Myxococcus xanthus: one gene and its partner. The protein of the gene in region 2 interacts with the protein of the main gene of each other region in a pairwise test. Links are inferred from orthologs where the notes say so. Each region holds a gene or a part of one and is shown on either strand. Other genes may lie near its edges. The genes, in order: BHS09_RS11265 and clpA.

The links.
Region 1: the proteins of clpA (region 2) and BHS09_RS11265 interact in binary tests that used the Escherichia coli proteins (3 or more experiments, as listed by UniProt). The link is inferred for Myxococcus xanthus from one-to-one orthologs.

Annotation. Positions count from the first base shown.
Region 1 is NZ_CP017174.1:2,645,310-2,656,818, forward strand. Bases 4,068-7,471 are described here. They hold BHS09_RS11265 (response regulator), read left to right. Parts: upstream 4,068-4,436; coding sequence 4,437-7,271; downstream 7,272-7,471. Other genes in these bases: BHS09_RS11260 (EF-hand domain-containing protein), read left to right, coding at 4,068-4,394; gor (glutathione-disulfide reductase), read left to right, coding at 7,395-7,471. Also shown: BHS09_RS11245 (zinc-dependent alcohol dehydrogenase family protein), read left to right, coding at 1-890; BHS09_RS11250 (hypothetical protein), read left to right, coding at 1,001-1,225; BHS09_RS11255 (RIO1 family regulatory kinase/ATPase domain-containing protein), read right to left, coding at 1,326-3,416; more of BHS09_RS11260, read left to right, coding at 3,801-4,067; more of gor, read left to right, coding at 7,472-8,813; BHS09_RS11275 (DNA polymerase beta superfamily protein), read left to right, coding at 8,892-10,187; BHS09_RS11280 (nucleotidyltransferase domain-containing protein), read left to right, coding at 10,184-10,972; BHS09_RS39315 (hypothetical protein), read right to left, coding at 10,981-11,487. UniProt on the Escherichia coli protein: Member of the two-component regulatory system UvrY/BarA involved in the regulation of carbon metabolism via the CsrA/CsrB regulatory system. Phosphorylates UvrY, probably via a four-step phosphorelay.
Region 2 is NZ_CP017174.1:7,518,932-7,530,034, reverse strand. Bases 4,712-7,709 are described here. They hold clpA (ATP-dependent Clp protease ATP-binding subunit ClpA), read right to left. Parts: upstream 7,361-7,709; coding sequence 5,063-7,360; downstream 4,712-5,062. Other genes in these bases: BHS09_RS30910 (ATP-dependent Clp protease adaptor ClpS), read right to left, coding at 7,364-7,687; BHS09_RS30920 (methyl-accepting chemotaxis protein), read left to right, coding at 4,712-4,965. Outside these bases: BHS09_RS30935 (chemotaxis protein CheW), read left to right, coding at 1-95; BHS09_RS30930 (hybrid sensor histidine kinase/response regulator), read left to right, coding at 85-2,229; BHS09_RS30925 (chemotaxis protein CheB), read left to right, coding at 2,226-3,293; more of BHS09_RS30920, read left to right, coding at 3,370-4,711; BHS09_RS30905 (GNAT family N-acetyltransferase), read right to left, coding at 7,728-8,888; BHS09_RS30900 (hypothetical protein), read right to left, coding at 8,956-9,396; BHS09_RS30895 (DUF2378 family protein), read right to left, coding at 9,424-9,960; BHS09_RS30890 (NifU family protein), read left to right, coding at 10,116-10,682; BHS09_RS30885 (class I SAM-dependent methyltransferase), read left to right, coding at 10,592-11,103. UniProt on the Escherichia coli protein: ATP-dependent specificity component of the ClpAP protease. It directs the protease to specific substrates. It has unfoldase activity. The primary function of the ClpA-ClpP complex appears to be the degradation of unfolded or abnormal proteins.

The DNA of each region.
Region 1 (11,509 bases), 4.9 Mb from region 2 along the record:
GCGACTTGATGATGGTGGAGGGGCGTTACAACCCCCGGCAGAAGCTGCCACTCATTCCCAACTCGGACGCGGCGGGCGTGGTGGATGCGGTGGGCCCGGGTGTGACGCGGGTGAAGCCCGGTGACCGGGTGATGAGCCTCTTTTCCCAGGCCTGGAGCGCCGGAGAGCCCACGCGGGCGGCGCAGGTGAGCACGCTGGGCGGACCGTTGGACGGTGCCCTCGCGGACACGGTGCTGCTGCACGAGGACGGCGCGGTGCCCACGCCCGCCTATCTCTCCGATGCAGAGGCTGCGACGCTGCCGTGCGCGGCCGTGACGGCGTGGAGCGCGCTGGTCACCCATGGGGCGCTCAAGTCGGGAGACTCCGTCTTGCTTCAGGGCACCGGGGGCGTGTCCATCTTCGCGTTGCAGATTGCCAAGCTGCTGGGCGCGCGAATCATCATCACCTCCAGCAGTGACGCCAAGCTGGCGCGAGCCCGGACGCTCGGCGCGCATGAAGGCATCAACTACGGGACGACGCCGGACTGGGACAAGGCGGCGCGCGCGCTGACGGGCGGCGTGGGCGTGGACCACGTGGTGGAAGTGGGTGGGGCGGGGACCTTCGAGAAGTCGCTGCGCGCGGTTCGGCCCGGCGGCACGGTGTCTGTGATTGGCGTGCTCAGCGGCGGCGCCGGTGCGATGCCGCTGACGCCCATTCTCATGCAGAACCTGCGGGTGCAGGGCATCTTCGTGGGCCACCGGCAGAGCTTCGACGCGCTCAACCGGGCCTTCGCGCTGCACACCGTGCGCCCGGTGGTGGACCGCGTCTTCGAGTTCTCCGAGGCACGCGCTGCCTTCGAGCACCTCAAGAGTGGGGCGCACTTCGGGAAGGTGGTCGTCCGGGTGGGGTGAAACAGCTCTCGCGGCCAGACCTGCTCATCCCCTCCGTGTGCGTAGGTTCACTTCTTGTGGATGTCCCTGTATTGTTACAATGTCGCTTCAGCGACAGAGGGGGAGTCCACATGGTCGCAGGGAAGGTCATCAAAGAGGTCGCCAAGGTCATTGGCAGCGGTGTGGCTTACGACGTCATCAAGGAAGGGGCGAAGGCGGTCGCCGACAAGGTCTGGGAGGGGCACGACCCGAACAAGCGCCCCTCGCCGCAGCCCGCGCCGACCCGGCCGAAGCCTCCCGAGGCCAAGCAGCCACCAAGCAAGATGCCCACGGCGGGGCCTCGTACCAAGCCGTGACGCCGCGCCTCGTCCGGCACCGGCATTTTCCCGCCGGTGCCAGGCACGAGGTCATCGAAGGAGGGCCCCGGAGTTCGCTCCGGGAGCCCTCGATGACGGCTCAGGAACCCGCTTCGTGCGAGCCGGGGTCGGACGAGGAGGCCGGGCGGGCCACGTAGGAGACCTGGGGCCCGCCAGGCCGCGGTGAACGCGGACCTCCGCGGCCCTGGGACTGGCGCGGCTGTCGAGGGCTACCCTCGTTGCCGCTGTTGCCCGGACGGGATTCCCGGACCGTGTTCTGCGCGGGAGCGCCTGGCATGGACCGAGTCTCGACGACAGGCTCCGGCCTGCCATTGCCGCGCCGCTCGTTCCGGTCGGAGCGAGCCCCGCCGCCGCGAGGACCCCTCTGGTTCATCGGTGAGGCGAAGGTGTCGCCGCGAGGCTCGTTCCGTGACGGACGGCCGTTGTCGAACGCACGTTGCTCAGTCGTGGGCGCGCCCGGATTGCCACCGCGCGGGTTGGAGCGGGGCGGCCGGCCATTGCGTTGTTCGTTCTGGCGGGGGCCTCCTGAGGGCGCGCTGTCCGCGAACTGCTCATTCGGCTGGGAGGCGCCCATGCCTCTGCCGTTCGCACGCGACTCATTCTGGCGCCAGCCTCCTGGCTGGCCTCCATTTTCACGCCGTCCGGACGGACGCGAGCCTTCTGCATTGGCTCCGTCCGCGCGCTGCTCATTCTGGCGCGGGCCGTTCTGGAACCTGCCGTTCGCGCGAGGCTCATTTGAGCGCGGGCTGCCCTGGTAACCGCCGGTTGCTGTACGCGGTTCGTTCGCGCGCGCGCTGCCTTGTGAGTTACCAGTCGCACGAGGCTCGTTCGAGTGAGCGCCACCTTGGTGACCACCGTTCGCGGCACGCGACTCGTTTGAGCGCGCACTGCCCTGGGGGCCACCATTTGCACGAGGCTCGTTCGAGCGTGGACCGCCCTGGAGCCCGCCGTATCCGGCACGCGGTTCACTCGAGCGCGGACCGCCCTGCGCACCACCACTCGCACGCGGTTCATTCGAGCGCGGGCCGCCCTGCGCACCGCCACTCGCACGCGGCTCGTTCGAGCCCGAGCGCCCAGGCGCACCGCCGCCCGTCCGCTGCCCAGTCTGCGGCGGCCGTGCGCCGTTGCCTCCACCCCTCGGCGGGGGGCGGCCTCCGCCAAAACCCCGGTTGCGCCCGCCCCGAGGCGGAGGTGCCGCCACCGCGGGCTTGCCACGCTCACCACCACCCTGCCTGAGCACCAGCGCCTCCAGCTCCCGAAGCTCTGCCTCGGCGGCCTCTTCGGGCGTCATGTCGCGCTGGGGGGCGGCGGCTTGCTCGACCGGCGCGGGCGGCGGCGGACGGAACCCGCCTCTGCGCTCGTCACCCTGGGGCTGGAACCCCTGGTTCCGAGGCCCTCCGCGACCGTTCTGGCGAGGCCCCTCCCGGAAGTTGCCCGACGGCACGAAGTCCTGGGTGAGCTCCCGGCGCACGTAGGCATTCCAGATTTCGCTCGTGTCGCCCGCGGCGCCATGCAGCCAGGGCGCGGTGCTCGCGAGGAAGTTGCGGACGTTGTCCAGGTCGCGCCGGAAATAGAACTCCGCGCGGTTGTTGCGAGCAGCCGCCACTGTCTGCGGGAAGTCGATGATGACCGGCCCCGCATAGCTCATGAGGATGTTGTACGGGGACAGGTCGCCGTGGATGAGGTCGGCGCACAGCATGTTGACGACCTGCGCCCGCAGGTCCACGTAGAGGGCGTGCGCGTCCTCGGGGGTGGCGGGAGGGGCTTCCACCATGCGCGGGGCGGGGTGGCCCTCTGGATCCAGCACCACCTCCATGAGGAGGATGCCCTCGTAGAACAGCACCGGCGTGGGCACGCGCACACCTTGGGCGTGCAGCTTGTAGAGCGAGTCAGACTCCGCGCTCTTCCAGGCGTCCTCGGCGGCGTTCTGGCCGAAGCGGCTGCCCTTCTCCATGGCGCGGCGCGTGCGCGAGTTGCGCACCTCGCGGCCTTCCCGGTAGCCCACGTTGTTGCGGAAGTTGCGCTCGTGGCGCTCCTTATACAGCTTGGCCGCGACCACCTGGCCTGCGTGCTGGACCAGCCATACCTCGGCCTCCTTGCCCGTCTTCAACTGGCCGATGATGGCTTCGATGATGCCATCGGCCAGGAGGGTCTCTAGCGAGTCATTCATTCCGACGCGGGGTTCCAGTGGGGGCCGGGCAGGATTGGCGGTGCAGTAGCAAGCGTGCGGGCGGCCCTGTTCGCGGCGCACGGCGGCATGTGAACATCTCGCGGGCCCTTCTTGCTACCAACACGGTGCGGCAAGCAGCCAGGAAGGCTGGCGGACGGCCTGCTAGCAGTTTGTCTCCCGGGGTTCCAGGGTAGCCAGGGCTTTGAAGGCGCTGGGTGGGTCATCTTGGACCATGTTTTGGGCTTGATTCCAGGCCGTCCCCACCGTCCGCGTTCGCCAGGGGACGGAGGCCGCACACCGTAACGGGTGGGTTGGGGCGCGTGCTGATGCTTGGACCCGAGCGAGGGAGCGCTACGATGCGCGCCGTCCAGGGAGGGGTTCATCATGGCGACGAAGTCACGCAAGACGGCTGTTGCGAAGAAGTCATCCCGGCGTAGCGCGACAGCGAAGAAGACCACGGCGAAGAAGGCAGCGGCGAAGAAGACCACGGCCAAGAAGGCGGCGGCGAAGAAGACCACGGCCAAGAAGGCGGCGGCGAAGAAGACCACGGCCAAGAAGGCGGCGGCGAAGAAGACCACGGCGAAGAAGGCGGCGGCGAAGAAGGCCCCCGCGAAGAAGGCCCCCGCGCGAAAGGCAGCGACGCGGCGGACCTCCGAGTCTCGGCGTGAGCGGCCCACGACAGGGTCACCCTTCGTCGAGCAGGTGGAGACGACGTCCGCGGGGCTCCAGCCCCTGGCTCCCGTCCACGCCGCGGTGGACGAGTTCACCAGCTCCGGCAACGAGGTGCTCGACATCTTCCAGCGGTATGACCGCGACCGGACCGGCACCATCGACCGTGCTGAGTTCGCGCGCTTGCTGGAGGCGCTGGGGCAGAACATCTCCGACGAGGAATTGGAAATCGCCGTCGACATCGTCGACACGGACCGCACCGGGAAGATTTCCTGGAACGAGTTCAAGGCCTGGTGGAACAGCCGCTGACGGTTCGTTGCAACACCGTCCTGGTCCGCGCGCGCGTCTGGCATGATGCGGTCCGAGCGGGCCTTCATTCTCGTGGCAGGGGGAAGGGTGGCTGACCTGGCGTCAAGCGCACATGCAGCGGTTTTCGAGCACTCGCGGGATGGGGTGCTCGTGCTGGATGCTGGGCAGCGCATCGTGGAGGTCAACCGCGCCGCGGAACGCATCTTCGGGCCGCGTGCTGGACTCGTGGGGCAGCCGGTGGGGCTGCTCCTGCCCGGCTGGCGTCCGCCCGAGCCCCGCGCTCCCGCAGATGCCGCCCTGCGCGAGACGGAGCTGGCCGGACAGCGCCCAGGCGGCTCCGGCCCCGCGCACTACCTGCGGGTGGTGACGCTGCCCCTGTCCGGAGAAGGGGACGGGGGCTGGGTCTTGCAGCTCCATGACATGACGGCCCGCCTGGAGGTGGAAGCCTCGCTCCGGCAGCAGAAGGAGTTCTTCGAGGCGGTGGTCATCAACAGCCCGGTGGCCATCATCACCATCACCCGCCAGTTCCGCGTGCTGTCGTGGAACCCCGAGGCCACGCGCCTGTTCGGGTATTCGCCGGCGGAAGCGCTCGGCAAGCACATCTTCGAACTGGTCGCCACCGAGCCCACCGTCCTCCCGGAAGCGGAGCAGGCGTCGCGCGAGGTCGTGCAGCGTGGGCGGCTGCGCTCCGTCACCCGGCGGGTCCGCAAGGATGGCAGTGTGGTGGACGTGGAGCTGCGGGCGCTGCCGGTGTCGGTGGGCGGGCGGCAGCTCGGCTTCATCGCCATCTACCACGACATCTCCGACCTCGAACGGGCACGGAAGGCAGCGGAGGCGGCCAACCAGGCCAAGAGCCTGTTCCTGGCCACCATGAGCCACGAAATCCGCACGCCGATGAACGCCATCATCGGCATGACGGGTCTACTCCTGGACCGAGCGCTGACGGAAGAGCAGCGCGACTTCGTCGCCACCATCCGGCAGAGCAGCGAGGCGCTGCTGACGTTGCTCAACGACGTGCTGGACTTCTCCAAGATAGAGGCCGGTCGCTTCGAGGCGGAGCTGCGGCCTTTCGACCTGCGCCAGTGCGTGGAGTCCGTCCTGGACCTGATGGCCGTGCGTGCCAGCGAGAAGGGGCTGGACCTGGGGTGTGACCTCGCGCCGCAGCTGCCGCAGATGCTGGTGGGCGATGCGTCGCGCCTCCGTCAGGTGCTGCTCAACCTGGTGGGCAACGCGCTCAAGTTCACCGAGCACGGCGGCGCGGTGGTGTGCGTGGAGGGCTCGGCCCTGGGCAGCGCGGAGGGCGCGGCGGACTGGGAGCTGACCTTCAGCGTGCAGGACACCGGCCCCGGCATTCCCGAGGACCGGCGCACGGGGCTGTTCCAGCCGTTCAACCAGTTGGATGCCTCCGTGTCGCGGCGCTTCGGTGGTACGGGGCTGGGGTTGGCCATCTCCAAGCGGCTGGTGGAGGCCATGGGCGGCACCATCTGGGTGGAGAGTGAGGGCGTGCCCGGACAAGGCACCACCTTCCGCTTCACCCTGCGCGCCCAGGCTGCGCCACAGGCCTACGCGGTGCAGCCGCGCCAGGAGCAGGGGCTGTTGCAGGGCCGGCGCGTGCTCATCGTGGACGACAACGCCCTGTTCCGAAGGTTGCTGGGACGGCAGCTCCAGGCGTGGGGCCTGGTGCCCGTGGAGTCCGCGTCGGGGATGGAGGCGCTCGCCCAACTCGAGGCGGGGGCTTCGTTCGACGCGGTGCTCATCGACCACCACATGCCGGGGCTGGATGGCACCACGCTGGCCGAGCGCATCCGGCGGCGCGAGGAGACGCGGGCCCTTCCCCTGGTGCTGGTGTCGACGCCGGGCCGGCGGGGCAATCCCCCCGAGGGCCTGTTCGCGGGCGTGTTGTCGCGTCCGGTGAAGGGCTCGCAGCTCTACGACGCGCTGGTGTCGTGCTTCTCGCAGCACCTCCCCCAGCTCCCGGAGCCCCGGCAGACGCGGCCCTCGCGAGCAGGGCCCTTTCCGGGGGAGCGGCCGGGGGACACCGTACCGCTGGACATCCTCCTGGTGGAGGACAACGCCACCAATCAGAAGCTGGCGCTGCTGGTGCTGGAGCGGCTCGGCTACCGCGCTGACGTGGCGCTGAACGGACGCCAGGCGCTGCAGGCGTTGTTCCAGAAGCGCTACGACGCGGTCCTCATGGACCTGCAGATGCCGGAGATGGACGGCCTGGAGGCCACGCGCCGCATCCGCCAGGAGCTGCCGCCCAAGGCGCAGCCCTGGGTCATCGCGATGACGGCCAACGCCATGGACTCCGACCGGGAGCAGTGCTTTTCGGCGGGCATGGACGACTTCCTGGGCAAGCCCATCCGCGTGGAGGCGCTGACGGCGGCGCTGCTGCGCTGCCAGCCCCGGCGTTCGGAGGTGGCACCGGAGCGGCGGGTCGCGAGCGGCGCGGTCGCGCTGACGCCGCTGCAAACCGTCATGGAAGGCCTGCCGGACGCGGCGCGCATCCCGGGCCTGGAGTCAGCCGCGCTCGCCCGGCTGTGGGCAGAGCTGGGGGCACAGGCGGCGCAGATTCTCCCCGAGCTCATCGACACCGCGCTGCACAGCATGCCGGCGCTCCTGGAGGACGCGTACTCGGCCTTGGTGCGTGGGCACGCGGACGACCTGGGCCGGGCGGCGCATACGCTCAAGTCGAACGCGGCCTGGTTCGGCGCCAGCGCGCTGGAGTCGCAGGCCCGCGACATCGAAGTGCAGGCGGACTCCGGGCTGCTGGAGGACATGCCCGAGCGGCTCGAGCGGTGCCGGACGGAGCTGGAAGTGACGCGGCTGCTGCTGGGCCGCCTGCGTGACAGCGTCCTGGCCCTGTCCGGCGGCTGACACGCGGCGCGTGGGGCGGCCCGGATTACGCGACGGAGGCGCACGTCGACGGTGCGCGACGCCCCATCCGAGCGCTATCTCTTCAGGTTCATTCGCGAATGCCACCGAGGAGATTCAAAGCGCATGGCCCGATACGACTTCGACCTGTTCACCATTGGCGGCGGCTCTGGCGGTGTGGCGGCAAGCCGCCGGGCCGGGGCACACGGGGCCCGGGTGGCGGTGTGTGAGGACCGCGACGTGGGCGGCACGTGTGTCCACCGCGGCTGCGTGCCCAAGAAGCTCCTGGTGTACGGCGCGCACTTCCGGGAGGAGTTCCAGGACGCGGAGGGCTACGGCTGGTCGGTCCAGGAGCCGCTGTTCACCTGGAGCAAGCTGCTGGCCGCCAAGGACAAGGAGTTGGACCGGCTGCGTGGCGTGTATGCGCGCCTGCTGCGCGACTCGGGTGTGACGCTGATGGAGGGGCGCGGGCGCGTGGTGGACCCGCACACGGTGGAGGTGGCCGGAAAGCTGTACACGGCCGAGCGCATCCTGATTGCCACGGGCTCGCGGCCCTACCTTCCGCCCGACATCACCGGTATCGAGCACTCCGTCACCTCCGATGAGGCGCTGTCCTTCCCAGAGCTGCCTCGGCGGCTGGCCGTCGTCGGGGCCGGGTACATCGGCGTGGAGCTGGCGGGCGTCTTCCACGGGCTGGGCTCCCAGGTGACGATGCTGATTCGCGGCGCCAGCGTGCTGGGCGGGTTCGATGACGACGTGCGCTCCTTCCTCACGGAGGAGATGCGCAAGAAGGGCATCGAGCTGATGACGGACACCTTCATCCGGGACATCGAGAAGCGCGCCGAGGGCGGGGTCAGCCTGCTGACGGGCGGGGGCGAGACGGTGGAGGCGGACGCGGTGCTGTTCGCCACCGGGCGCGTTCCCAACTCGGGGGGGCTGGGGCTGGAGGAAGTGGGGGTGGTGCTGGACACACGGGGCGCGGTGGTGGTGGACGAGTGGTCCCGCACCTCGGTGGAGAGCATCTACGCGGTGGGCGACATCACCGACCGCATCAACCTCACGCCGGTGGCCATCTCGGAAGGGCGCGCCCTGGCGGAGACGCTCTTCAACAACAACCCGATGCAGATGGACCACACCAACGTGCCGTCGGCTGTGTTCAGTCAGCCGCCCGTGGCCTCGGTGGGACTGACGGAGCAGGAGGCGCGGGAGCGTCATGGGAAGCTGGACATCTATGTCACCAGCTTCCGCCCCATGAAGCACACCCTGAGCGGGCGCAACGAGCGCACCATGATGAAGGTGGTCGTGGAGCGCGAGTCCAACCGTGTGCTCGGCTGTCACATGGTGGGGACGGACGCGCCGGAAATCATCCAGGGACTGGCGGTGGCGGTGAAGTGTGGCGTCACCAAGAAGCAGCTCGATGCCACCGTGGGCATCCACCCCACCGCGGCCGAGGAGTTCGTCACCCTGCGCGACAAGCGGCCGGACCCCGACGAGCGCATGGCGGCGGAGTTGGGCCATGATGCGGCGGCGTCCACCCGGCGTTGAGGCCCGCCTCGGGTCAGGGCGGCGCTCGTCCCGCCGTCCCTGGGCGGCTTTCGCACCGATTCGAGAGGTGACGACCCCATGAGTGATTCATCGACGGAGGCTCCCTCCCCAGGCGGCGCGCGCATCCGGGGCCTGGAGCAGGTGGACCGGTTGTCGGTGCCGCTGCCCCACGGCACCGAGGTGACGACGCGCGTGGAGCGCCTGGCCTCCGGAGGCCGTCGCATCCCGCAGGGCGTGGTGGGCCGCGTGGTCCGCGCGCATGACGGCGGCTTCGACGTGCAGATTGTCGGCGTGGGGGAGGTGTGGTTCGCGCGGGACGAGCTGGTGCCCCGGCGTCCGGGGCAGGTGCAGTTCGCCCAGCGCCGCGAGGCGGCCTGGAGCGCGCTGACGCCGTGTGTGGTGCTGGAGACGCGCGTGGGCAGCCATGCATGGGGGCTGGCCGACGAGCGCTCGGACGTGGATGTGCGCGGCGTGTTCGCCTTGCCGCTCCCCTGGCGGTTTGGACTGGTCGACGCGCCCAGGGATCTGGTGAGCGCGGATGGCAGCACCACGTACTGGGAAGTCCACAAGGCGGTGGAGCAGGCGCTCCGCGCGGACCCGAACACGCTGGAGACGCTCTTCGTTCCGGGCGTGAAGGCGTTGGACCCGGTGGGCGAGTGGCTCCTGGCGGAGCGCGACGCCTTCGTGTCCAAGGCCCTGTTCGGCAGCTTCGGGCGGTATGCCATGAGCCAGCTCGACAAGCTCACGCGCAGCCAGCGGCTGGCGGAGCATCGGGACTTGCTGCTCGAGTGGCTGTGCGAGGAGCCCGCGCCGGACCTGGACGAGGTGGCGCGCCGGCTGTCGGCCGTGTCGCCCCGCGAGGCGCCGTCGGCGCAGGATGCGCTGCTGGCGGCGAAGACGTACGTGAAGCAGCTCTACCGCTCGCTCTGGGACCAGGGGCTGTTGGCGGCCAATGATTTCAAGGCGCTCACCGCCTATGCGCGAAGCGGCGGTCAGCGGCCTCCCTCCGCGCGCGAGCTGCACCCGAAGAACGCCTACAACCTGCTGCGGCTGGTGGCCACGGCGACGGGGTGGCTGCGCGAGGGCGCGCCCGCCTTCGAGGCCTCTGGCGCACTGAAGGCGCGGCTGCTGGACATCAAGGCGGGCCGCGTGCCGCTGGAGGACGTGCTGCGGGACGCGGAGGCGCTGGCGCCGGACCTGGAGGCCGCACACCGGGAGAGCCGTCTGCCGGAGCATCCGGACTACGAACGCGCGGACCGGTTGCTGCGGCGCGTGGGCGAGGAGTTGGCGCGGCGCTGGGTGCTGAAGGAACCCGGGCCACTGGGACGTGACGCGCCGGAGGCCCCGGCCATGGCGTGGAGGGATTCGGAATGAAGGGCACCTTGACGGAACATCAACGCGCGATGGCGGACCGGGTGCTGGACGAGGAGTCCCGGCACCGCTCGCATCTGGTCGTCTCCCTGTCCGGAGCGCACGCCTATGGCTTCCCCTCGCCGGACAGCGACCTGGACCTGAAGTCCATCCACGTCGCGCATACCGCGGCGTTGTTGACGCTGCAGCCCGTGCACGTCCCCACGGAGCGACTGGAGGTGCTGGAGGGCGTGGAGGTGGACTACTCGTCCAACGAACTGCTGCCGGTGCTCCAGGGCATCCTGCAAGGCAATGGGAACTACCTGGAGCGGGTGCTGGGGGCCATCCCCCTGCGCGTGTCTCCGGAGCTGGAGTCGCTGCGTCCGCTGGTGCGCGCGGTGCTGTCGCGCAAGATGTACCGGCACTACAACGGCTTTGCCCAGGGACAGCTGCGCGAGTGGGAGAAGAGCGGCTTCCGGTCGGCGAAGCGGCTGCTCTACGTGCTGCGCACCACGCTGACGGGGTCCCATGCGCTGCGGACCGGCGTGGTGGAGACGGACGTCACGGAGCTGCTGTCTCAGTACGGCTTCGCGGATGCCCATGCCCTGGTGGAGCAGAAGCTGCGCGGGGAGAAGAGCGAGCTTCCGGAGGCCCTGAGCGAGCGGTGGCGCGGCGAGGTGTCGCGTGCGTTCGAGGTGCTCGAAGCCGCGCGGGCGGACTCGGTGCTGCCCGAGTCGCCGCCCGACGAGGCCGTGGCCGCGCTGGAGGCGTGGATGCTGGACCTGCGGCGGAGGCGCTTCGACGGATAGCCGCTGGTTCAGGGCGCCAGCGCCGCCCGGATGAGGGGCCTCACCTCCGTGGAGAGGCGCATCGCGAAGCTGACGACGCCCGCGCCCGGGTCATCCCGCTGCAGGTGCATCCCGAGGACGGCGTAGTCGCCCGCGTCCCGGTCCGCCCAGGGCGTCCATCCGAACTCGAAGCGCGTCCCGGGAGCCGCCACGGCCACCCGCCGGTCCGGCGCGAAGTCCCCGATGATGTGCTCGTACACCTTCCGGTCCTGCGCGTCGTACACCGCGAGGCCCAGTCCCGGGACGGAGGCACCCGCCTCTGCGACGCGTGCCTCCTGCACGGAGGTCACCGTGGCCCACGGTGAGCCGGCGTCCGGCTCCGGGGTTCCGGCATCGTCAGGCGGGCTCCCCGCGTCGGGCTGGGGAACTCCCGCGTCCGGGGCGGGTGGGGACGCTCCACCATCCGGGGTGGGCGCGTCCGATTCACCACAGGCAGCCAGGACGACTCCAAGTACGACCAGCAGGGGTCGCGACATGCTCGTGATTCTCGCCTCCGTT
Region 2 (11,103 bases):
AGGTCTTCACGCAGGACCGGCAGCTCATCCACCTTATCGACCTGAAGCGGCTGTTCTCCGCCACGCGCGGCACGGGAGCCCGTCATGCCCGTTGATCCGATGCTGCAGGGGCTCGTCGCGGGCTTCGCCGTCGAGGCCCAGGAAGTGGTCCAGAAGGTCACCATGGACCTGCTGGAGCTGGAGCGCGAGGGCCTGGAGACGGACGCCCTCACCAGGCTCTACGTCCGGCTGGGCCGCCACCTGCACACCTTGAAGGGCAGCGCCGCCTCGCTGGGCATGCAGGACCTGAGCGACATCGCCCACAAGCTGGAGGACGCGCTCGCCCCGCTGAAGGCCAACCCTCAGAAGATGCCGCGGCCAGTGGTGGACATCCTGCTCCACGGCCTGGACCTCTTCCTGCTGCGCGCGCAGGCCCACGCGGACGGGCGCGGGGACGCGCTTCCGGACCCGGCGGCCGCCCTGGCGCAGCTGGTGGCGGACGCGCCGCCGCCCGAAGAGGCCGCGGCCATGGTCGCCGCCTCCGGGGGCGTGGCCGCCGTCGCCGCGCCGGCTCCGTCCGCGGAGCCCGTGTCCGTGCCGGACGCGCTGCCGGAGTCCGCGGACGCAGGCTGGCGCGTGTCGTCGTGGCAGGTGACGGCGCTGATGCGCGAGGTGGAGCGCCTGCGCGAGGTGCGCCTGCGCGTGGAGGAGCGGGGCCGCGAGTTGGAGCGGGTGGCCGTGCTGCTGGCGAAGCAGGGGCTGCTGGCGGAGACGGCGGAGGCGCGTACGGCGCTGTCGGGCACCGCGCGCTCGCTGCGCACCGACGGTGAGGAGACGAGTGACATCGTCGACGCGCTGGAGGATGGCCTCAAGGCCATCACCACGCGCCCGGTGCGCACCATCCTGGATCCGCTCCAGCGCATGGTGCGTGATTTGTCCCGTCAGCTGGGCAAGGAAGCGCGGCTGTCGGTGGTGGGCTCGGAGGTGTCGCTGGACCGGCGCCTGCTGGAGAAGCTGCAGGGCTCGCTGGTGCACCTGCTGCGCAACGCCGTGGACCACGGGCTGGAGCTGCCGGCGGACCGTGAGCGCGCGGGCAAGCACCACGAGGGCGCGCTCACCCTGCGCGTGGAGCAGCAGGGCAACCTGCTCTACCTGGAGGCGTCCGACGACGGCGCCGGCATCGACGTGGAGGTGGTGCGACGCCTGGCCGAGCAGCGCGGCGTCGTCACCGCGGAGGAGACGGCGCGCTTCAACGAAAACCAGCTGCGGGACCTCATCTTCCGGTCCGGCTTCAGCACCCGCACGGACGTGACGGACACCTCCGGCCGCGGCGTGGGCCTGGACGCGGTGCGCGCGTCGGTGGAGGCGCTGCAGGGCCGCATCGAGGTCGCGAGCACGCCGGGGCAGGGCACGCGGTTCATGCTGACGCTGCCCACGGACCTGGGCAGCTCACCGGTGCTGGTGGTGCGCGTGCTGGAGCAGCTGGTGGGCCTGCCCATGCTGGCGGTGGAGGCCACGCAGCTGGCGCGCGCGGAGTCGCTGCGCCTGGGCAAGCGCCGGGCGCATTTGGAGTACCAGGGGCAGCTGTTGTCGGTGGTGGACCTGGGGGCGCGGCTGGGCCTGCGCGCCCTGGCGCCGCCGGCCGAAGGGCAGCCGCTGCTGATTGTCCAGAGCGGTGGCAAGCGCGTGGCGCTGGTGGTGGACGCGGTGGTGGGGGACCGGGATCTGGTCATCCGCCCGCTGCCGTCGGAAGTCCGCGACGTGCCGGCCTGGCAGGGCGCGGCCACGCTCAGCCGTGGCGAGCTGCTGCTCATCTGCCGCCCGGACTGGCTGGTGACGGAGACGGTGCAGGTGCAGGTGTCGGCGCAGCGGCGGGCGCTGGTGGTGGACGACTCGCTCACCGCGCGGGCGCTGCACCGGGCCATGCTGGAGGCGGGCGGCTTCACGGTGCACCTGGCGGCCAGCGGGGCCCGGGCCCTGGACCGGCTCCAGTCGGACACCTACGACGTCGTCATCTGCGACCTGGACATGGAGGAGATGGACGGCATCCAGCTCATCGCGAAGCTGCGTGAGCGCCCGGAGACGGCGTCGCTGCCCGTCATCCTGGTCTCCGCGCACGACAGCTCGGTGGCGCGCGAGCGGGGCCTGAAGGCGGGCGCGGACGGCTACCTCAGCAAGCGCGAGTGCGCCGCGGGCCGTCTGCTGGCAGAGGTGCTGGACGTCATGAGCCGCCGGGGGAGTCGCGCGTGAGCGTCAAGCGGCCCATTCGGGTCCTCGTGGTGGACGATTCGCCCACCATGGCGAACATGCTGACGGCCCTCCTCACGGAGGAGCCGCGCATCGAAGTCGTGGGCCGGGCGGGAGACGGCAACCGCGCCGTGCAGCTGGCGCGCCTGCTGCGCCCCGATGTCATCACCATGGACCTGCTCTTGCCCGGCCTGGATGGACCGGGGGCCATCGCCGCCATCATGTCCCAGTCCCCCGCGCGCATCCTCGTGGTGAGCGCGGTGGCGGAGCAGCGCGGCGTGGACCTGGGCTTCCAGGCGATGAGCGCCGGCGCGCTGGAGCTCATCGGCAAGCCCAACGTGACGAACGCGGAGGAGCTGCGCCGCTGGGGCAAGGAGCTGGCGCACTCGGTGTGCCTCATGGCGGAGGTGCCCGTCATCTCCCGCCGGCCGCGTGCGGCCACCGCGCCGCCGCCCCCCACTGGCGCGCGGGTGGACATCTTCGGCGTGGTGGCCTCCACGGGGGGGCCGCCCGCGCTGGCGGACGTGCTGTCCAAGCTGCCTCGCTCGCTGCCGGTGCCGCTGCTCATCGCCCAGCACATCACCGTGGGCTTCACCCAGGGCATGGTGCGCTGGCTGTCCCAGGTGACGCCGCTGCCGGTGGCCATCGCCAAGGACGGCGAGCGGCTGGAGCCGGGCCGCGTGTACTTCCCGCTGGACGGGCATGACCTGCTGGTGGACGCGGCCGGACTGGCGCGCCTGCAGCCCAGCCGGGGCGGACCGTGCCCCAGCGGGGATGTGATGCTGACGTCGCTGGCCGCCGCATTTGGCCGGCGCAGCGGCGGGGTGGTGCTCACCGGCATGGGCGAGGACGGCGCACGCGGCCTGCTGGCCATCCGCAGGGCGGGCGGCGTCACCTTCTCCCAGGACGAGGCGTCGTCGGTCGTCTTCGGCATGCCTCGCGCCGCGCTGGATGTGAAGGCCACCGACCAGGGCGTGCCCCTGGCTTCCATGCCGGAGCTCATCCTCCAGAGCTGTACCTTCGCCCCCTTCCGGGGCGGACGCCCCGAGGGAGGACCCACCCGGTGAGCTCCTCCTGTGCCTGTTTCACCTGCCCGCCTCCGCGCGGGTGCCGTGCTGACGTCGTTTCCCCGGCGGTGATTCCGTGAGCCTCCCGCAACAATCCTTCGCCTCCCAGTTGTCGCAGCAGTTCCGCCAGTCGCTGGGGCTGGCGCCGAAGTTCGTGCTCGTCACCGCGCTCATCAGCGCGACGGCGGCCACCCTGCTCACCGGTGTCGCCACGCGGCGGCTGGAGAGCGACCTGGCGGACAGCTACCTGGGCGCGGGGCGGCACGTGGCCCGCGGGCTGGCGGTGGCGGCGGAGCAGGGGGTGTCGGCGGGGGCCAGCGCGCTCCAACCCATGCTGGACGCCAGCGTGGGCCATTCGGACCTGGCTTATGCCTTCATTCAAGACTCGGCTGGCAACGTGGTGGCCCACACCTTCCCGGACGGCTTCCCGGACGCGCTGAAGGACGCGGTCGCCACCGCGGGCGCGGGCTCGGTGCTGGAAGCAGACGCCGGGGGCCTCCGCCTGCGCGCCATGGACGTGGTGGCGCCGGTGGCCGGTGGCCGCCTGGGCTCCGTGCACGTAGGCGTGTCCCGGGACCACATCGACGAGCTGGTGTCCGCGCTGCGCGTGCGGATGGTGGGCTTCGCGGCGCTGCTGGTGGCCCTGGGCGTGGCGGTGTCCGCGCTGTTCGGCCGCAGCATCGTCGGCCCGCTGAAGAGCCTGACGGAGGTGGCCGGCCACATCGTGGAGTCCGGTGACCTGACGCGCCCCATCCAGGTGAAGAGCGGTGACGAGGTGGGCCGGCTGGCCAACTCCTTCTCGCAGATGGTGGAGCGGCTGCGCGAGGTGACGCTCAACCTCCAGCAGGCGGCCGTGGCGCTCACCCAGTCCACCGAGCACCTGAATTCGTCCTCCACGGAGCAGGCGCAGACCATCTCCCGGCAGGCCGCGGCGCTGCAGGAGACGCAGGTGACGGCGCAGGAAATCAAGCAGACCTCCATGCTGGCCGCGCAGAAGGCGGAGAGCGTGCTGTCGGTGGCCGAGCGCGCCGACGCGCTGGCCAAGTCCGGCGAGGCCTCCATCGAGCTCACCATGGCGGGGCTCAACGACATCCGCGCCCAGGTGGGGGAGATTGCCCAGAAAATCGTCGAGCTGGGCGAGCGCACGCAGCAGATTGGCGGCATCACCCAGACGGTGAAGGACCTGGCGGACCAGTCCAACATGCTGGCGCTCAACGCCGCCATCGAGTCCGTCCGCTCCGGCGAGCACGGCAAGGGCTTCGGCGTGGTGGCGCGCGAAATCCGCGCCCTGGCGGACCAGTCCATCGAAGCCACCACGCGCGTGCGTGAGCTGCTGGACGACATCGCCAGCCAGGTGACGTTGGCGGTGCGAATCACGGAGCGCGGTGCCGAGCGCATGGAGTCGGGCCTGGCCCAGGTGCGCACCAGCGGGCAGAACCTGCGCGAGCTGTCCTCCATCGTCCAGGACAACGCCGCCGCCGTCCGTCAGATTGCCGCCGCCGTCAGCCAGCAGAACGTGGGCATCAACCAAATCACCCTGGCGGTGAATGACTTGTCCAAGATGATGGATGAGACGGTGGCCCGCATCGGCTCCACCGGCGAGGCCGCCACCACGCTGCAAATCATCTCCGAGCAGCTCTCCAGCGCGGTGAAGAGCTACCGCGTCGAGTAGTCGCTCGCCCGCTGTCACGGGCGGACAGACGAAGGCCCCGGCTCCCAGGGAAGGGGACCGGGGCCTTGTCATGTCCGCGGCCAGCGCGGGCAGGGGACTACGCCACCTCGGCGGTGGCGGGCTCCGTGCGCAGCTTGAGGTTGTCATCCTCCACGTCGTAGTGGGCGGTGCCTCCGTTCTTGAGGTCCCCGAAGAGGAGCGCCTGGGCGAGCGGCTTCTTCAGCGAGTTGTCCACCAGCCGGGCCATGGGGCGTGCGCCGAAGGCCGGGTCGTAGCCGTGCTCGGCCAGCCATGCGCGGGCGGCGGGCGTCAGCGCCAGCTTCACCTTCTTCTCGTCCAGCATCTTCTGGAGGAGGCGCACTTCCTTGTCCACCACCTTGAGGATGACCTCGGGCGGCAGGCCGGAGAAGAGAATCCACCCGTCCAGGCGGTTGCGGAACTCCGGCGTGAAGGTGCGCTCAATCGCCTTCTTCGCGCGGGTGGCGTCCACCGGCTTCGCGAGGTCCCCGAAGCCAATGGCCTTGGTGCTCATCTCCTGGGCACCCGCGTTGGTGGTGAGGATGAGGACGATGTTGCGGAAGTCGGCCTTGCGGCCGTTGTTGTCCGTCAGCGTCGCGTGGTCCATCACCTGGAGCAGGATGTTGAAGAGGTCCGGGTGGGCCTTCTCGATTTCATCCAGCACCACCACCGCGTAGGGGTGCTTGCGCACGGCGTCCGTGAGCAGGCCGCCCTGGTCGAAGCCGACGTAGCCCGGCGGCGCGCCGATGAGCCGGCTCACCGTGTGCTTCTCCGAGTACTCGCTCATGTCGTAGCGCAGGAACTCCACGCCCAGCGACTGCGCCAGCTGCTTGGCCAGCTCCGTCTTGCCCACGCCCGTGGGGCCGGAGAAGAGGAACGAGCCAATGGGCTTCTCCGGCGCGCGCAGGCCGGAGCGGGCCAGCATGATGGCGCTGACCAGGTCCTTGATGGCCGGGTCCTGCCCGAAGATGACGCCCTGGAGGTCCTTCTCCAGATTCTGCAGCTGCACGCCCTCGCTGGCGGACACGCTCTTGGCGGGGATGCGCGCCATCTTCGCGACGACGGCCTCCACGTCCGCGCCGCTGACGGTGTTGGAGCGCTGGCCCTCCGGCTTGAGCCGCTCGGCCGAGCCCGTCTCGTCGATGACGTCGATGGCCTTGTCCGGCAGGAACCGGTCGTTGATGTGCTTGGCGGACAGCTCCGCCGCCGCGCGGATGGCCTCGGGCTGGTACTTCACCCCGTGGTGCTCCTCGTAGCGGCTCTTCAGCCCTTCCAGGATGAGGATGGTGTCCTCGACGGAGGGCTCACCCACCTCAATCTTCTGGAAGCGGCGTGACAGGGCCCGGTCCCGCTCGAAGGCGGACTTGTACTCCTGGTACGTCGTCGAGCCGATGCAGCGCAGCCGCCCGCTGGCCAGCGCCGGCTTGAGCAGGTTGGACGCGTCCATGGAGCCGCCGCTGGTGGCGCCCGCGCCGACGATGGTGTGGATTTCGTCGATGAAGAGGATGGCGTTCGGCTGCTCCTTCAGGGCCTTGAGCACACCCTTGAGCCGCTCCTCGAACTGGCCGCGGAACTTGGTGCCCGCGAGCAGCGCGCCCATGTCCAGCGAGTAGACGACGGCGTCCTTCAGCACCTCCGGCACTCGGCCTTCGTGGATGTGCAGCGCCAGGCCTTCGGCGATGGCCGTCTTGCCCACGCCCGCCTCACCTACGTAGAGCGGGTTGTTCTTCCGGCGGCGGCAGAGCACCTGGATGGTGCGCTCCAGCTCCTTCTCGCGGCCGATGAGCGGGTCGATGCGCCCCTCCTTGGCCTCGATGTTGAGCTGCACCGTGTAGGCCTCGAGCGGGCTTTTCTTCGGGGACTCGCCCTCGTCGTCGTCGCCCGCGGGGGCGGCGTGGCCGGCGCTCTCCTCGCCTTCACCCTCACCCTCGCCGTCCTTGGTGACGCCGTGGGAGATGTAGTTGAGCAAATCCAACCGGGTGACGCCCTCCTGCTGGAGCAGGTAGAGCGCGTGGCTCTCGTCCTCGCGGAAGAGGGCCACCAGCACGTCCCCACCGTCGATGAGCTTCTGCTCGGCGGACAGCGCGTGCATGGCGGCGCGGTGGAGCACCCGCTCCACGCCGATGGTCTGCTGCGGCTCGGCGTCCACGCCCTCCGGCAGGCGTTCAACCGTCTCCTCCAGGAAGGAGACCAGGCGCTCCTGGAGTTGCTTCACGTTGGCGCCGCACCCCTTCAAGACTTCGCGCGTGCGCGCGTCCCGGGTGAGCGCCAGGAGCAGGTGTTCCAGCGTCAGGTACTCGTGGCGCATCTTCCGCGCCTCGTCCAGGGCGGTGCGGAAGCTGGCCTGCAACTCTTTGGCAATCAGCGGTCCTGCCACGTTTCAACCTTCCTCGGGTTCCATGGAGAGTCGCAGCGGCATGTCGTTCTCCTGCGCCGCGGCCTCCACCGTCTGAATCTTCGTTTCGGCGACGTCGTACGTATAAACGCCGGCCACCCCGACACCGTTGTAATGAACGTGCAGCATGATCTGCACGGCATCCGTCTCCGACTTGTGGAAGACCTCCTTGAGCACCGCCACGACGAACTCCCGGGTCGTGTAGTTGTCGTTGTGCAGGAGCACCTTGTAGAGCGGCGGTTTCTTGAGCTTCTGCTTGGGGGCGGACTCCGTGATGACGGAGGTGTCGTGCTCATGCTTCTGCGCCATAAGTCGTTCGGACTCCCTTTGCTGAACGGGCGGGGGATTTTCAGTCCCCCTCCTTGAAACCAGTCTCCGCCCGCCACTGGGGCAGGCCTCCTTCGACGGCTGCCCGCTCGTGGGCCAGGAAGCCGCGCACGGCCCTGTCCATGCCCGGGTGGAGGAGCAGGTGCGCACTGTACGTGAGGTGCGGCTCGAATCCCCGGGTGAGCTTGTGCTCTCCCCCCGCGCCCGGCTCGAAGCGCTCCAGCCCGGAGGTGATGCCCTCCGAGACGGGGTGGTACAGGCAGACGTTGAAGTGAAGGAAGGGGTGCTCCTCGAAGCAGCCCCAGTAACGGCCATACAGAACGTTGGCACCGGTGAAGTTGAACGCACCGGCCACCAGTCGGCCTTCCCGGCGGGCCTCCACCCACTCGCAGCGGTGCTGGAAGCGGGCGAGCACGCGAGCGAAGAAGTCCGGGGTGAGGAAGCGCTGGCCCCACGGGTACTTGTCCACCGTGGTGGCGTACAGGCGGTAGACGGTGTCCGCGTCCACGTCCGCCAGCGCGTCCCCGCGCAGGGTGCGGACCTCGATGCCGCGCTCGGTCAGGGCGCGCAGCTCCCGGCGCAGCTGGTTGCGGCGCTTGGCGTGGAAGCGGGCGAGGAAGTCCTCCAGCGTCCGGTAGCCCTGGTTGCGCCAGTGGTACTGCACGCCCAGCCGCACGGCGAAGCCCTGGGCCTCCAGGACGGGCAGCTCCTCCTCGGTGGAGAAGAGGACGTGGATGCCGGACAGGCGCTCGGCCCGGGCGAACTCCTGGGCGGCGGCGTACAGCTCCGCCTCGCGCGCGGCGCGGTCCTCGCCCGGGGCCACCAGCACGCGGCGCCCCGTGGCGGGGGTGAAGGGGACGGCGAGCACGAGCTTCGGGTAGTAGCGCAGGCCCGCGCGCTCGGCGGCGGTGGCCCAGGGGCTGTCGAAGACGAACTCCCCGTCGCTGTCGTCCTTGAGATAGGCGGGCGCGGCGGCCACCAGACGCGAGCCGCGCCAGAGCGTCAGGTGCCGGGGGTGCCAGCCCCGCGCCGGCACCGCGCAGCCGCTCTCCTCCAGCGCGGTGAGGAAGGTCCACTCCAGGAACGGCGTGGCCCGGGCGTCCACCAGCGCATCCCACGTGGCACGGGGGACGTCGGTGAGGGAGCGCAGGATGCGCAGCGTGGTGGGGAGCGGTGTCGACATCGTCGGAGCCTGGGCCAGGGCGAGCCTATAACGATGCGTACCCGCTGCTGCCACGACTGTCCGGGCGCTACTTCCCGCGAGTCAGCTCCGCGGCGAGGAAGCGTCCGGCTTCCGCCAGTCCTTCCTCCCCCCGGCGGCGTCCCTCGTCCGATTCCATGACCCGCCGCGCGGCGTCACCCGCGGTGCCCACCTCCAGGTCCACCAGGATGAAGAACGCGCTGAGCGCCGGACCCACGGGGGCGATGCGTCCCGGCCGCAGGGGCCGCTCACTCAAGGTGGCGGCCACCTTCTCCACCAGCCCGTCGTCGGTGAGCCGCTTCGCCTTGCCGCGCATGGCGGTCCACGCGACATCCAGCAGCGTGGGCAGCATCCGTCCGGAGAGCGCGCTGGACAGCCGCTGCGCTGCTTCTTCCTCGTCGATGTGGTGGGCCTGCGCGTAGGTGGGGACGAGCTTCGCCACCACCACGGCGCGGGTGGCGAGATGGGCGAGTCTGGGCGGGTAGGACACGCGGGGCTCCAGGGTGGGGCTGGCGGGCTACCAGCGCACGAACAGACGGTACCCCCCGCTGCTGCGCTCCTCCACGGAGATTCGAGGCCGGGCGTTGGCCATCTCCAACATTCCCTCCAGGCCCCCCGCCATCAGCTCGGGCCGGTTGTAGCGGTCCGACAGGGAGAGGCGGCGGCCGCGCTCGCCTTCGGAGGACATCGAGACGTCCACATCCGAGCGGCCCATCATCGCCAGGTAGCGAGGCACCCGCTCCAGGGCCCGCGCAGGCCCAATCATGGGCAGGGCCACCGCGGCCACGCGGCCTACCAGCGTCTGCGCGAAGCCGAAGACGCCCTGGCGGCCCAGCTGCCGGTAGGCGTCCTCGTCACCGAGCTCCGAGTAGCGCTCCCGCCGTGCCAGGGCCACTGCCCGCTGCCAGAGAGAAATGGGGTAGTCCAACTCCGGCTTTCGGCTGTCGTACCCCAGCGCCTCCAGTTCCTGGGCCAGCCGGCCCTCGGCCTGGAGACCCCGCACGAACAACCCCTCGAACACGCTGGCGGGCACGCGGGGCGGTGGCGGGGGCATGCCCCCAGTCTACGCAAAATCCACTACGAGTTCATATTTTTCTGGGATTACCGGTTGGTGCCGGAGCGGAGGGGGGCGAGGGGCGATTGCCAGCCCGCGAGCCGGGTTGCTATGGGGCCGCGAGCGCCTTAGAGGAGTCGTCCAAGGAGATTTGAATGTCGGTGAACATCCAGCTCGAGTGGACCCCAAACCCCAGCACGCTGAAGTACGTGGTGGACCGGCGGTTGTTGGCGGGCGGGGCGGTGAACTTCACGAACCCCGAGGAGGCCCAGGCGAAGTCCCCGCTGGCGCGCAAGCTGATGGACGTGCGCGGCGTCACGGCGGTGATGATTGGCACCAACTTCGTGACGGTGACGAAGGGGGAAGAGGGCGAGTGGGACGAACTCAATGACGAGGTCATGTCCACGCTGGACACCCACCTGACGGCGAATGAGCCGGTGGTGGACGAGGCGGCGCTGGCGGCGGCCCGCGAGGCGGCGGGACAGGCCGGTGGTGGCACGGTGGAAGGGCGCATCCAGGACATCCTGGACAGCGAAATCCGCCCGGCGGTGGCCATGGACGGTGGTGACATCACCCTGGACCGCTTCGAGGACGGCATCGTCTACCTGCACATGAAGGGCTCGTGTGCGGGATGCCCGTCGTCCACGGCGACGCTGAAGATGGGCATCGAGGGTCGCCTGCGGGAAATGATTCCCGAGGTCCTCGAGGTGGTGTCCGTCTGAGGCGCAACGTCAAAGCCTCGCAGGTCCGGCGGGAGCTGCTGCCGGACCAGTCCCCCGCGCTGCTGCGCGAGCTGCACCTGCTCACGCGCGAGGGGCATCTCAACGCGGACGCGCTGCGCAAGCTCAAGCAGGTGAACCACCTGATGGGCCTGCTGCGTCCCGCCGTGGAGGATGTCCAGGCGCGCCACCCGAACGCGGTGATGGTGGACGCGGGCAGTGGCAACGCCTACCTGGGCTTCGTCCTCTACGAGCTGTTCCTCAAGGGCGCCGCCAGCGGCACGCTGCTGTCCATCGAAGGCCGGCCGGACCTGACGGAGCGGGCCCAGGGCCGCGCTCAACGGCTGGGCTTCACGCGGATGCAGTTCCAGACGGCGCACATCGATACGGCGCAGTACCCGGAGCGCATCCATCTGCTGATGGC